Regions from separate parts of the Streptomyces sp. NBC_00536 genome, predicted to be linked through region 2. Evidence: predicted binding sites of a transcription regulator. Region 2 holds the regulator's gene; the other holds the start of a gene.
The links. Region 2 encodes HspR, which represses chaperone genes until heat shock. Its sites were predicted from a motif close to TTGAGNNNNNNNNNCTCAA; they were not measured.
Positions count from the first base shown of each region.

Region 1 (6,330 bases), 1.6 Mb from region 2:
TGACCAGCCTGCGGCGCACCCGTACGGTGCGTCCCGCACGGCCTGCCGCGGCGTGGCCGTCGGCAGGGGTGGCGGCGGTGCCGTTCTTCCGAGACGGCTTCTTCTGCACCGGTGCTCGCAATCCTGTACGTGTGCTCGTGCTCGTCTACTCGTGTGGCCGAGGTACCGGCCGGTCAACAAGTAAACGCCCCCTGCCCCCTCGTACCGCTTCAGACCTTCGCAGTGTGTTTGGGAGAGAGCCGCACATCACTCACCCGGCCACTTGAACGAGTGAACAACACGGAGGAGTTGACGAACAACTCGGGCGGCCCCTCGTCAGGGCCGGGGCATGGACAGGCGGTTGAAAGATCCATGGGTGCTTGACAGGATGCCCGCCCACAGCGGCCCGGACCCTTCAATTCCGCCGCATTCGGGCCATTCGGCCGGGAACCACCACCCTCCGCGGCGCCCCGCGCCCCACCGCCGCGGACCCGCCGCGACCGCGCCCGTTCACCCGCCCGCGCGCCGCCCGTCCCCCGGCGGACCGGACATCCCGGGCAGACTGTCCGCATGCGCATCGACCTTTCCTCAGCCCCCGGCAACCCGGAACGCCCCAACGAGGACTGGCTGTCGGCCTCGATACCCGCATCGGGCGGCGGTGGCGTACTGGTCGCCCTCGACGGGGTCACCCCGCCGCGCGGCGGGACCGGCTGCGGGCACGGCGTGCCGTGGTTCGTGGCCCGGCTCGGCGGGCGGCTGACCGAACTGTCCGGATCGCGCCGGGACATGACCCTCGACCGGATCCTCGCGGAGGCGATCCGCTCCACCGCCGACGCGCACCGCGACACGTGTGACCTTTCTCACGTGCGCACTCCGCAGGCGACGGTGGTCATGGCCCGCTGGGACGCGGAGTACGTCGAGCACCTCGTGCTGTCCGACTCCGTGCTCCTGCTGGGCGCGCCGGACGGCGCGGTGACGGCGGTCCTGGACGACCGGCTCGACCGGGTGCCCGCGGAGGTGCTGCGCTCGGTGGCGGCGACCGACGCGCTGCGCAACGCGGACGCGGCGGGCGCCTTCTACACGGCGGCCGCCGATCCGGCGGTGGCCGTCCGCGCGGTCACCGGGCGGACCCCGCGCGCCCGGGTGACGGCGCTGGCCGCGCTCACGGACGGCGCGAGCCGCTGGACGGACACCTTCGGGGCGGGCGACTGGGCCGACTGCCTGGCCGTGCTCCGCAAGGAGGGCGCCGAGGCGCTGATCGACCGGGTCCGCGTCCTGGAGTCCGCCACCGCCGAGGGCGACGCCCGGGTCCGCTCGAAGCGGCACGACGACGCCTCGGCGGCGTACGCGGAGCTATGAGCCCCCGGGGGCCCGGTGGGCCGGTGGGCCGGTCGGCTATTCGGCGCTCTGGTTCAGCTGGTTGAGCAGCCGGGCCAGCTCCGCGACCTCGCCGCGGTCCCAGTCCGCGAGCTTGCGCATGTACTGCTCGCGGCGGGCGTTGCGCACCCGCAGGTAGCGCGCCCGGCCCTCCTCGGTGAGGCCGACCAGGAAGGCGCGGCCGTCCGCCGGGTCCGGTTCGCGGGCCACCAGGCCGAGGGTCTCCAGGGCGCGCAGCTGGCGGCTCATGGTCGCCTTGCCGACGCCGAAGTAGGCGGCGAGGTCGGTGGCCCGCTGGCGGCCGGCCGCTTCGAGCCGTACGAGCAGGCCGTACGCCGCCGGTTCCAGCTCGGGGTGCAGTTCGCGGGCCATCTCGCCGGAGGAGGCGCGGGCCCTCCGGAGGAAGACGGACAGCTCCCGCTCCAGGGCGAGGAACTCCTGGTCTTCACTCCCGTGCACGTACCGCTCCCATCGATGGTGTGGAAGACCAGTATCGAGCAGCCGCGCCCAGCCTCGCCCCTCAGCCCCGCCCCCCCTCCAGCCTCGCCGGCGTTTGAGGCGCGGGCCCGGCGCCCGCCGCCCCACAGCCTCGCCCCCTCAGCCTCGCCGGCGTTTGAGGCGCGGGCCCGGGGCCCCGCCGCCCCACAGCTTCGCCCCCCCCTCCAGCCTCGCCCCCCTAGCCTCGCCCCCCTAGCCTCGCCGGCGTTTGAGGCGCGGGGTCTGGGGCGGAGCCCCAGGATCCCGGCTCCGCCGGGCACCGGGCTCCGCCCGGACCCGCGCCTCAAACGCCGGCGAGGCTGGAATGCCCCGGCCGGGATCAGGCGGCCACGGCGACCGGTTCGGCGGCGGCCGACAGGGCCAGCTCCAGCACCTGGCGGACGTCCGTCACCGGGTGCACTTCCAGCCGCTCCAGCACCTCGGCCGGTACGTCGTCCAGGTCCGCCTCGTTCCGCTTCGGGATGATCACCGTGGTGATCCCGGCCCGGTGCGCGGCCAGCAGCTTCTGCTTGACCCCGCCGATCGGCAGCACCCGCCCGGTCAGCGACACCTCACCGGTCATCGCGACGTCCGTGCGCACCTGGCGGCCGGAGAGCAGCGAGGCCAGCGCCGTGGTCATCGTGATGCCCGCGCTCGGGCCGTCCTTGGGGACCGCGCCCGCCGGGAAGTGGATGTGCACGCCCCGGTCCTTGAGGTCGGCGACCGGAAGCTCCAGCTCCGCGCCGTGCGAGCGCAGGAAGCTGAGCGCGATCTGCGCCGACTCCTTCATCACGTCACCGAGCTGGCCGGTCAGGGTGAGACCGGCGGCCCCGGTCTCGGGGTCGGCCAGCGAGGCCTCCACGAAGAGCACGTCGCCGCCCGCGCCGGTCACGGCGAGGCCGGTGGCCACGCCGGGGACGGCGGTGCGCCGCTCGGCCGGGTCCTGGCCCGCCTCGGGCACGTGGTGCGGGCGCCCGATCAGGCTCCGCAGGTCATCGGCGCCGATCAGGAACGGCAGTTCCCGCTGACCCAGTTCGTGCTGCGAGGCCACCTTCCGCAGCAGCCGCGCGATGGACCGCTCCAGGGTGCGCACGCCCGCCTCGCGGGTGTACTCGCCCGCCAGCTTGCGCAGCGCGTCCTCGCCGAGGGTGACCTCCTCGGGCGCCAGGCCGGCCCGCTCCAGCTGCCGGGGCAGCAGGTGGTCCCGGGCGATGACGACCTTCTCGTCCTCGGTGTAGCCGTCGAGCCGGACCAGCTCCATCCGGTCGGCCAGCGCCTCCGGGATGGCCTCCAGCACATTGGCGGTGGCGAGGAAGACCACGTCGCTGAGGTCCAGTTCGACCTCCAGGTAGTGGTCCCGGAAGGTGTGGTTCTGCGCCGGGTCCAGGACCTCCAGCAGCGCGGCCGCCGGGTCGCCCCGGTAGTCGGAGCCCACCTTGTCGATCTCGTCGAGGAGCACCACCGGGTTCATCGACCCGGCCTCCTTGATGGCCCGGACGATCCGGCCGGGCAGCGCGCCGACGTACGTCCGCCGGTGTCCGCGGACCTCGGCCTCGTCCCGTACGCCGCCCAGCGCGACCCGGACGAACTTGCGCCCCATGGCGTGCGCCACGGACTCGCCGAGCGAGGTCTTGCCGACTCCGGGCGGCCCGACGAGGGCCAGCACGGCCCCGCCGCGACGGCCGCCGATGACGCCCATCCCGCGCTCGGAGCGGCGCTTGCGCACGGCCAGGTACTCGGTGATGCGGTCCTTCACGTCGCTCAGCCCGGCGTGCTCGGCGTCGAGGATCGCGCGGGCGCCCTGGATGTCGTACTCGTCCTCGGTCCGCTCGTTCCAGGGCAGTTCCAGCACGGTGTCCAGCCAGGTGCGGATCCAGGCGCCCTCCGGCGACTGGTCGCTCGCCCGCTCCAGCTTCTCGACCTCCTTGAGGGCGGCCTCGCGGACCTTCTCGGGCAGGTCGGCCTCTTCGACGCGGACGCGGTAGTCGTCGGACTCCTCGCCCTCCTTCTCGCCGTTCAGCTCGCGCAGTTCCTTGCGCACGGCGTCCAGCTGGCGCCGCAGCAGGAATTCGCGCTGCTGCTTGTCAACGCCGTCCTGTACGTCCTTGGCGATGGACTCGGCCACGTCCTGCTCGGCGAGGTGGTCGCTGAGCATCTTCACGGCGAGCCGCAGGCGGGCGACGGCGTCGGCGGTCTCCAGCAGCTGGAGCTTCTGCTCCAGGGTCAGGAAGGGCGAGTAGCCGGAGTTGTCGGCGAGGGCCGAGACGCCCTCGATCTGCTGGACGCGGTCCACGACCTGCCAGGCGCCGCGCTTCTTGAGCCAGCTGGTGGCGAGCGCCTTGTACTCCTTGACCAGCTCGGCGACGGCGCCGGGCAGCGGCTCCGGCACCTGCTCGTCCACCGTCTCGCCCTCCACCCAGAGCGCGGCCCCGGGCCCGGTGGTCCCGGCCCCGATCCGGACCCGCCCCCGGCCCCGGATCAGGGCCCCGGGATCCCCGTCGGACAGCCGCCCGACCTGCTCGACGGTGCCCAGCACGCCGGTTGCGGCGTATTTCCCGTCGACCCGCGGCACGAGCAGCACCCGTGGCTTCCCGGTACCGGCGGCGGCCTGCGCGGCCTCCACGGCACCCCGCACCTCCGAGTCGGACAGATCCAGCGGAACGACCATCCCCGGCAGCACGACCTCGTCGTCAAGCGGCAGCACAGGCAGGGTGAGCGTTACGGACGTCGAAGCCATGATTTTCCCTCCGGCAGCGAAGTTGAGCTATGCCGACTCAATGCTTGTGCGCCGCCCAATGTTCCCCAACCGGCGTTCGCCCGGGGCGAACGGAGCATCGCCGGGGCCGATGTCAGTGGTGGGTCCTACCCTGCGCGCATGAGCATCCTCGGGAGCTACATCCGGCTGACCGCCGACGAGCTGGCGCGCGCCCGGCACGATCCGGACTGGGTCCTGGCCTGCGTGGAGGGGGCCGTCGAGGGGACCGCCGGGGTGGGCACGGACCGGCCGGACCGGCCGGACCGGTCGTACAGCACCGGGACCGCCTGGGACGCCCTCGGGTTCCTGACCCGGCGCATCGGGTTCCCCGTCGACATCGCGCACGGCGAGGAGGCGCTGCCCTGGTCCGGTGGCGGGGAGGTCTGGAGCTACGGTCCGCCCCGCTGCCTCACGCCCGGGCAGGTGCGGACGGCCGCGGCGGCCATGGCGGCGACGGGCGGCGAGCGGCTGGTGGCCGGGGCGGGCCCCGCGGACCTCGCCCGGGCCGATGTCTATCCGGTGGACGCCTGGGAGCGGGGGGCGTCGCTGGAGGGCGTCGTCGCCCACTACGAAGCGCTGCTGCCGTTCTTCCGGGCCGCGGCGGCGGACGGCGACGCGCTGCTCGTCTGGCTGTCGTAGCCGTAAGGGATCAGGGGGCGGTGATCTTCACGTCGCCCGAGCTGGTCTCCACGCTCAGGCGCGAGGCGGCCGCGGCGTCCGTCGGGACCGTGACCTCGCGGCTGCCGGAGCTGGTGGTCACCCCGACCCGGTACGGGCCGCCCGGGACGCGCAGGGTGACGTTGCCGGAGCTGGCCTCGGCCTTCACCGAGGCGGGCGCGCTCGTGAAGTCGAGGCGGGCGTCGCCCGAGCTGGAGTGCACCTCGGCGCTCGGTCCGCCGAGCGCGGTGCCCGTGATCTCGCCCGAGGAGGTCGAGACGCGCAGCGCCCCGGCGATCCGCTCGGCCCGTACGTCGCCGGAACTGGCGGCCAGCTCGGCCTCCGCGACCCCCGTCACCGTGATGGCGCCGCTGCTGCTGCCCAGCTTGACCTTGGCCGCGGCCGGGACCTCCAGCCGGTAGTCGACGTAGCAGGAGTCGCCGTCGCCGCAGTCGTCGGTGAAGGTGAGGGCGCCGCCGGAGACCCGCTGGCCGGGCCGGGGGACGGTGTCACCGCGGTAGTGGACGGTGCGGTGCACCACGGCTCCGGGGCCGTTGCCGGGAACCACCTCGATGGAGCCCCTGCGGGCGTTCTTGATCTCGACCGAGGTGACGGCCTCGGTGACCGTGGCGTCGGCGGCCGCCGTCTTCGTCGTCTTCTGTTCCCCGCCGAGGAGGTCGGTGGAGCAACCGGAGACGAGCAGCCCGGCGGCGAGCGCGGCGAGGGCCGTGACGGGCAGGGCGAGGGAGCGGCGTGAAGTCATGCGCCCAGTCTCGCGAGACGGGCCGCCGCCGGTCGATGGCGCTGCTACCCGTCCGGGGGGTGGGGCTAGCACCACCCCCGGCGCCAGGGCGGGAGTTCAGGACCCGGTGACCACCGGCAGCTCGCCCTCCGCGCCCGGCATGCCCCACTCGCTCCACGAGCCGTCGTAGACGGCCGGGTCCGGATATCCGGCCAGTACGGCGCCCAGCGCGAGCACGCACGCGGTGACGCCCGAACCGCAGCTGGCGTACAGCCGCTCCCGGTCATCCGCCACCGCGCGGAAGGCGGCGCGCAGGTCGGCCTCGGGAAGCATCGCGCCCTCC
Region 1 is NZ_CP107819.1:5,528,240-5,534,569, reverse strand. It holds gene OHS33_RS24735 (sensor histidine kinase) at 1-109, opposite strand, end outside; gene OHS33_RS24730 (hypothetical protein) at 550-1,338, shown strand; gene OHS33_RS24725 (MarR family winged helix-turn-helix transcriptional regulator) at 1,375-1,815, opposite strand; gene lon (endopeptidase La) at 2,174-4,570, opposite strand; gene OHS33_RS24715 (DUF1877 family protein) at 4,709-5,227, shown strand; gene OHS33_RS24710 (DUF4097 family beta strand repeat-containing protein) at 5,238-6,008, opposite strand; gene OHS33_RS24705 (sulfurtransferase) at 6,105-6,330, opposite strand, start outside.
Region 1: the regulator HspR is predicted to act here: its motif matches at 4,593-4,611, upstream of lon (endopeptidase La).

Region 2 (6,330 bases):
GCCCGTACCGCGCTCGGCGAGCGCACCGCGGACCTCCAGCGGCTCCAGGCCGAGTACCAGAACTACCGCCGCCGGGTCGAGCGGGACCGGATCGCCGTCAAGGAGATCGCGGTCGCGTCCCTCCTGACCGAACTGCTCCCGACGCTGGACGACATCGGCCGCGCGCGGGAACATGGCGAACTGCTCGGTGGCTTCAAGTCGGTGGCCGAATCGCTGGAGACGGCCGCCGCCAAGATGGGCCTGCAGCAGTTCGGCAAGGAGGGCGAGCCCTTCGACCCGACGATCCACGAGGCCCTGATGCACTCGTACGCGCCGGACGTCACCGAGGACACCTGCGTGGCGATCCTGCAGCCGGGCTACCGGATCGGCGAGCGTACGATCCGTCCCGCGCGCGTCGCGGTGGCCGAGCCCCAGCCGGGCGCGGCCGCTCCGGCCAAGTCCGAGGACGCGGCCGAGCCGGGTACGGACACGGACGGGTCCGACAAGGGCTGAAGGTCTGATGTCAGCACGTCACGAGAGGAGGGCCACCGAGGATGAGCACTAAGGACTTCGTCGAGAAGGACTACTACAAGGTCCTCGGTGTCCCGAAGGACGCGACCGAGGCCGAGATCAAGAAGGCGTACCGGAAGCTCGCCCGCGAGTTCCACCCGGACGCCAACAAGGGTGACTCCTCGGCCGAGGAGCGCTTCAAGGAGATCTCCGAGGCGCACGACATCCTCGGGGACGCCAAGAAGCGCAAGGAGTACGACGAGGCGCGCGCGCTGTTCGGGAACGGTGGCTTCCGCCCCGGTCCCGGCGGCGGTGGCGGCTTCTCCAACTTCGACCTGGGCGACCTCTTCGGAGGCGCCCAGGGCGGGGGCGGAGCGGGCGCCGGCGGCTTCGGCGGCGGTCTGGGCGATGTCTTCGGCGGCCTGTTCAACCGCGGTGGCGCGGGCGCCGGTGCGGGCACCCGCACCCAGCCGCGCCGCGGCCAGGACATCGAGTCCGAGGTCACCCTCTCCTTCACGGAGGCGGTGGACGGGGCCACGGTGCCGCTGCGGATGTCCTCGCAGGCACCCTGCAAGGCGTGTTCGGGCACCGGCGACAAGAACGGCACGCCCCGGGTGTGCCCGACCTGCGTCGGCACCGGGCAGGTCTCGCGCGGCAGCGGCGGCGGTTTCTCGCTGACCGACCCGTGCGCGGACTGCAAGGGCCGCGGCCTGATCGCCGAGACCCCCTGTGACATCTGCAAGGGCAGCGGCCGGGCCCGTTCCTCGCGCACCATGCAGGTCCGGATCCCGGCGGGCGTCTCCGACGGCCAGCGGATCCGGCTGCGCGGCAAGGGCGCTCCGGGCGAACGCGGCGGTCCCGGCGGCGACTTGTACGTCGTCGTGCACGTCGGCAGCCACCCGGTGTTCGGGCGCAGGGACGACAACCTCACGGTCACCGTCCCCGTCACCTTCGCCGAGGCGACGCTGGGCGCCGACATCAAGGTGCCGACCCTGAACGGCCCCGCGGTGACGCTGAAGCTGCCGCCGGGCACCCCCAACGGGCGCACGATGCGCGCCCGTGGCAAGGGCGCGGTCCGCAAGGACGGCACCCGCGGCGACCTGCTGGTGACGGTCGAGGTGGCCGTCCCGACGGAGCTGTCGGACAAGGCCCGTGAGGCGCTGGAGTCGTTCCGCGACGCCACGGCCTCGGAGGATCCGCGCTCCATCCTGTTCGAGTCCGCGAAGGGAGCATGACATGGACGGCCGCCGACGCAATCCTTATCAGCTGACCGACGAGACCCCGGTCTACGTCATCTCGGTGGCCGCCCAGCTCTCGGGTCTGCATCCGCAGACCCTCCGCCAGTACGACCGCCTCGGTCTGGTCTCCCCGGACCGGACGGCCGGCCGCGGCCGCCGCTATTCGGCCCGTGACATCGAGCTGCTCCGCACGGTGCAGGCGCTGTCCCAGGACGAGGGCATCAACCTGGCGGGCATCAAGCGGATCATCGAGCTGGAGAACCAGGTCGCCGCGCTCCAGCAGCGCGTCGCCGAACTGTCCACAGCTGTGGACGGAGCGGCGGCGGTGCTGCGCCAGCGCGAGGCCCAGGTGCACGCTTCGTACCGGCGGGACCTGGTCCCGTACCAGCCGCCGCAGCCGGGCAACGCCCTGGTGGTCTGGCGCCCCAGCCCCAAGCGGCCGCTGGACTGACCCGCGGCGACGCCGTACCGGGTACGCCGTACCGGCCACGAAACCGGCCACGAAGGCCCCGCCCCCCTGCCCGGGGGGCGGGGCCTTCGCGCGTTCACACGACCGCGTTCACACGACCGTGTTCACACGAGGTGGCCGGGGCCGAGGTCCGGGTCCGGGTCGTGTTCGGCGGTCAGTCCGCCGCCGCCCGGCAGGCTGCCCGGTCCGTCGAGGATCCCCGACTGGGCGATCAGGAAGCCGAGCTGCGCGCGGCTCCCGCTGCCCAGGACGGTGGCCAGCTTCGCGATGTGCGCGCGGGCCGTCCGTACGTTCATCCCGAGCCGCCGGGCGATGGCCTCGTCGACGTACCCCTCCACCAGGAGCTGCGCGATGGAGCGCTGGACGCCCGAAATCCCCTCGGGGGTGTGCCGGTACGTCACTTCCTGGCGCAGGGGCACAGCGCGCCGCCAGAGCTGCTCGAAGACCTTGATGAGGTATTCGACGAGACCCGGGTGGCGCAGTTCCAGCGCCACCCGCCGGTCGTCGCTGGCGGGGATGAAGGCCACGGTGCGGTCGAAGATGATGAGGCGCTCTATCAGTTCTTCCAGCGTGCGGATCTCCACCTTGCCCGCGGAGATCCGGTCGACGTAGGCCAGCGTGCCCTGGCTGTGCCGCGCGGTGTGCTGGTAGAGGGTCCGTATGCTGACCCCGCGGTCGATCAGCGGCGCGTCGCGTTCCAGCGCCTGGGTCAGGGCCAGCGAGGGCCGGGCGCCGCCGGGCTGGACCGTCAGCACCTCGGTGTGGCATTCGGCGGTGGCCAGGTTCAGGGCGGCGTTGATCCGCTCGAAGCCCTCCAGCACGGTGATGGCGTGGGTGTTGGCGGGACTCTGGGCGCTGATGGTAAGGAACGGCTCGAAAGCGTCGGTGAGATCTACAGCGCTGCGTCGGCGGTCCTGGATCTCGCGTTCAATCGGATGCAGCCGTTGGGCCAATGCGACGGATGGGGGAACCGGACGCAGCTGGTTCGCGTCGTCCGGATCGGGCTGCAGAAGAGCGAATTCAAGCAGGCAGGGGGCGTTTTCAACTTCTCCCCTTGCGATACGGCCCGTGCTGAGCGCCGCCGCGTAGAGACGCGCTCCCTCGTCACACAGAGACGTGACGGGGTGGGGATGTGTCTCGTTTGTGCCGCTTCTGGGCAAATCTCCACCCCCCAGGGTCCTGAACATGCAAGAACATGATGCATCGTCCCTGTGGCAGTGACGTGCCTGAATGAGCCATCGTCGGACACGCGGGGGAGAGGATTCCATCAAGTGAGGACGAAGCCGACCATGTACAAAAGAATGCTTCGCTCGGCGCTTGCCGTTGTTTTCTCCGCCGTTGCCGTTTTTGGTGCAATAAGCGCCGTCGACACTGACGCGGGGAGCGCTAGGGCCAGCTATGACACAGGCTGGACCAGTGCGCCGGCAGGAACATCGTTCGACACCGGCTGGACCAGTGCGCCGGTTCTGAAGAACGATCTGAAGGACGACACGGGCTGGACCGATGCACCGCAAGGCACCGGAGGCGACACAGGATGGACCTCTCAGCCCGAGGCGGTGGCCTCATGACCCCCGACGACCGCGACTTCCGTCGCGAAATGGCATCCGCGTACCGCTCCGGATGGCAGTTCATCGATCTCGTCACGGCCATCCCCCACACTGGCGATTCGTTGATGGTCACCCTCTTCGGCCAGCCGATCGTCGTCGTGCGCGAGGAGGACGAGGACGTCCGCGCCTACCGCTGCCTGCGCCGCCCGCGCGGTGCGCCGCAGCCCGTCCGCTGCGAGGTGCGCTACGGAATGGTCTTCGTCAATCTGGATCAGCGCGACCACCAGCTCTTCGAACCCGATGCCACCACCGTCACCTCCGCCACCCCCCGCAGTGCCTGAAGCGATTCCCCCGTCGTCGCAGATCGCTCAGGCGCTTCCCCCACACAGCGGCGCCATCGTGAACCTGAACACGATGGCGCCGCTGTGCACCCCGCGTCCAGTGCTTGAACCGGAAACCTTCCGGAATTGGCCCGAATAAATCAGTGGCGCCGCTGACGGCGGCACCGCTCGCCATGGCACCGCACCGAGGGGCACACCCCTGCTCCGCCCCTCAGGCGCGGCCCATCGCGCGGTCGAGCGTGATCACCAGGACGACCCGGTCCGGATTGGGCGACGGGACGCGTCCGTACCGCTCCGCGTAGCGCTCCACCGCCTCGGCGACCGCCGCCCCGTCGTCGAGGACCGTGGCGCGCCCTTCGAGCGTCGCCCAGCGACGCCCCGCCATCTGGCACACCGCCGCCCGCACCCCCTCGGGCCCCGCCGCCAGGACGTTGCGGATCTTCTTGCTGTGCTTGTTGCTGATCACCCGCGCCACCCCGGCCTCCGGGTCGTACGTCACGCCCACGGGCACGACGTGCGGCGTCCCGTCGGGGCGCGGGGTGGTCAGCGTGCACACGTGCCGTTCCCGCCAGAAGGCGAGGTAGTCGGCCGTCGGGTTGAGTACGTCATGGGACATGCGCCGAAGCGTACGAGGCCGCGGCGCACGAGTTCGCGGGGCCCGTTCCGCCCCTGGCTCCCCCTTGAGTGGAATAGACTCAACTTTGTGCACGCTTCCCATGGCAAAGAGGGAACGGAAGAAGGAACGGAGAGGAGCCGTACGTGGACGCCGAGCTGACCAACAAGAGCCGGGCCGCCCTGAACGCCGCCACCAGCAGGGCGGTCCAGGCCGGCCACGCCGACCTGACCCCCGCGCACCTGCTGCTGGCCCTGCTCACGGGCGAGGACAACGAGAACGTCACCGACCTGCTCGCCGCCACCGAGGCCGACCAGGCCGTCGTACGGGCGGGCGCCGAGCGCCTGCTCGCCGCGCTGCCCAGCGTCACCGGATCCACGGTCGCGCCGCCGCAGCCCAGCCGCGACCTGCTCGCCGTACTCGCCGAGGCCGACCGCGAGGCCGGACGGCTCGGCGACGAGTACCTCTCCACCGAACACCTCCTCATCGCCATCGCCGCCAAGGGCGGCCCGGCGGGCGAGGTCCTTTCCGCACAAGGCGCGACCGCCGACCGGCTGCTGACCGCTTTCGAGACCTCAAGAGGAGGGCGGCGGGTGACCTCCCCCGACCCCGAGGGCCAGTACAAGGCCCTGGAGAAGTTCGGCACCGACTTCACGGCCGCGGCCCGCGAGGGCAAGCTCGACCCGGTGATCGGCCGGGATCAGGAGATCCGGCGGGTGGTCCAGGTGCTGTCGCGCCGGACGAAGAACAACCCGGTGCTGATCGGCGAGCCCGGCGTCGGCAAGACGGCCGTGGTCGAGGGTCTGGCCCAGCGGATCGTGAAGGGCGATGTCCCCGAGTCCCTCAAGAACAAGCGGCTCGTCTCCCTGGACCTCGGCGCGATGGTGGCCGGCGCCAAGTACCGCGGCGAATTCGAGGAACGGCTCAAGACCGTCCTCGCGGAGATCAAGTCCAGCGACGGGCAGATCATCACCTTCATCGACGAGCTGCACACCGTCGTCGGCGCGGGCGCCGGCGGGGACTCCGCCATGGACGCGGGCAACATGCTCAAGCCCATGCTGGCCCGCGGCGAGCTGCGGATGGTCGGCGCGACCACGCTGGACGAGTACCGCGAGCGGATCGAGAAGGACCCGGCCCTGGAGCGCCGCTTCCAGCAGGTGCTGGTCGCCGAGCCGAGCGTCGAGGACACCATCGCGATCCTGCGCGGGCTCAAGGGCCGCTACGAAGCCCACCACAAGGTGGTCATCAACGACAGCGCGCTCGTCGCCGCGGCCACCCTGTCCGACCGGTACATCACCTCGCGGTTCCTCCCCGACAAGGCGATCGACCTGGTGGACGAGTCCATGTCCCGGCTCCGCATGGAGATCGACTCCTCCCCGCTGGAGATCGACGAGCTGCAGCGCTCGGTCGACCGCCTCCGGATGGAGGAGCTGGCCCTGAACCACGAGTCCGACCCGGCCTCGATCGAGCGCTTGGACAAGCTCCGCAAGGACCTCGCCGACAAGGAGGAGGACCTGCGCGGCCTGAACGCCCGCTGGGAGAAGGAGAAGCAGTCCCTCAACCGGGTCGGCGAGCTGAAGGAACGCCTCGACGACCTGCGCGGACAGGCCGAGCGCGCCCAGCGCGACGGCGA
Region 2 is NZ_CP107819.1:3,959,230-3,965,559, reverse strand. It holds gene grpE (nucleotide exchange factor GrpE) at 1-492, shown strand, start outside; gene dnaJ (molecular chaperone DnaJ) at 534-1,724, shown strand; gene OHS33_RS17270 (heat shock protein transcriptional repressor HspR) at 1,726-2,178, shown strand; gene OHS33_RS17265 (helix-turn-helix transcriptional regulator) at 2,301-3,383, opposite strand; gene OHS33_RS17260 (hypothetical protein) at 3,468-3,764, shown strand; gene OHS33_RS17255 ((2Fe-2S)-binding protein) at 3,761-4,084, shown strand; gene OHS33_RS17250 (pyridoxamine 5'-phosphate oxidase family protein) at 4,296-4,700, opposite strand; gene clpB (ATP-dependent chaperone ClpB) at 4,844-6,330, shown strand, end outside.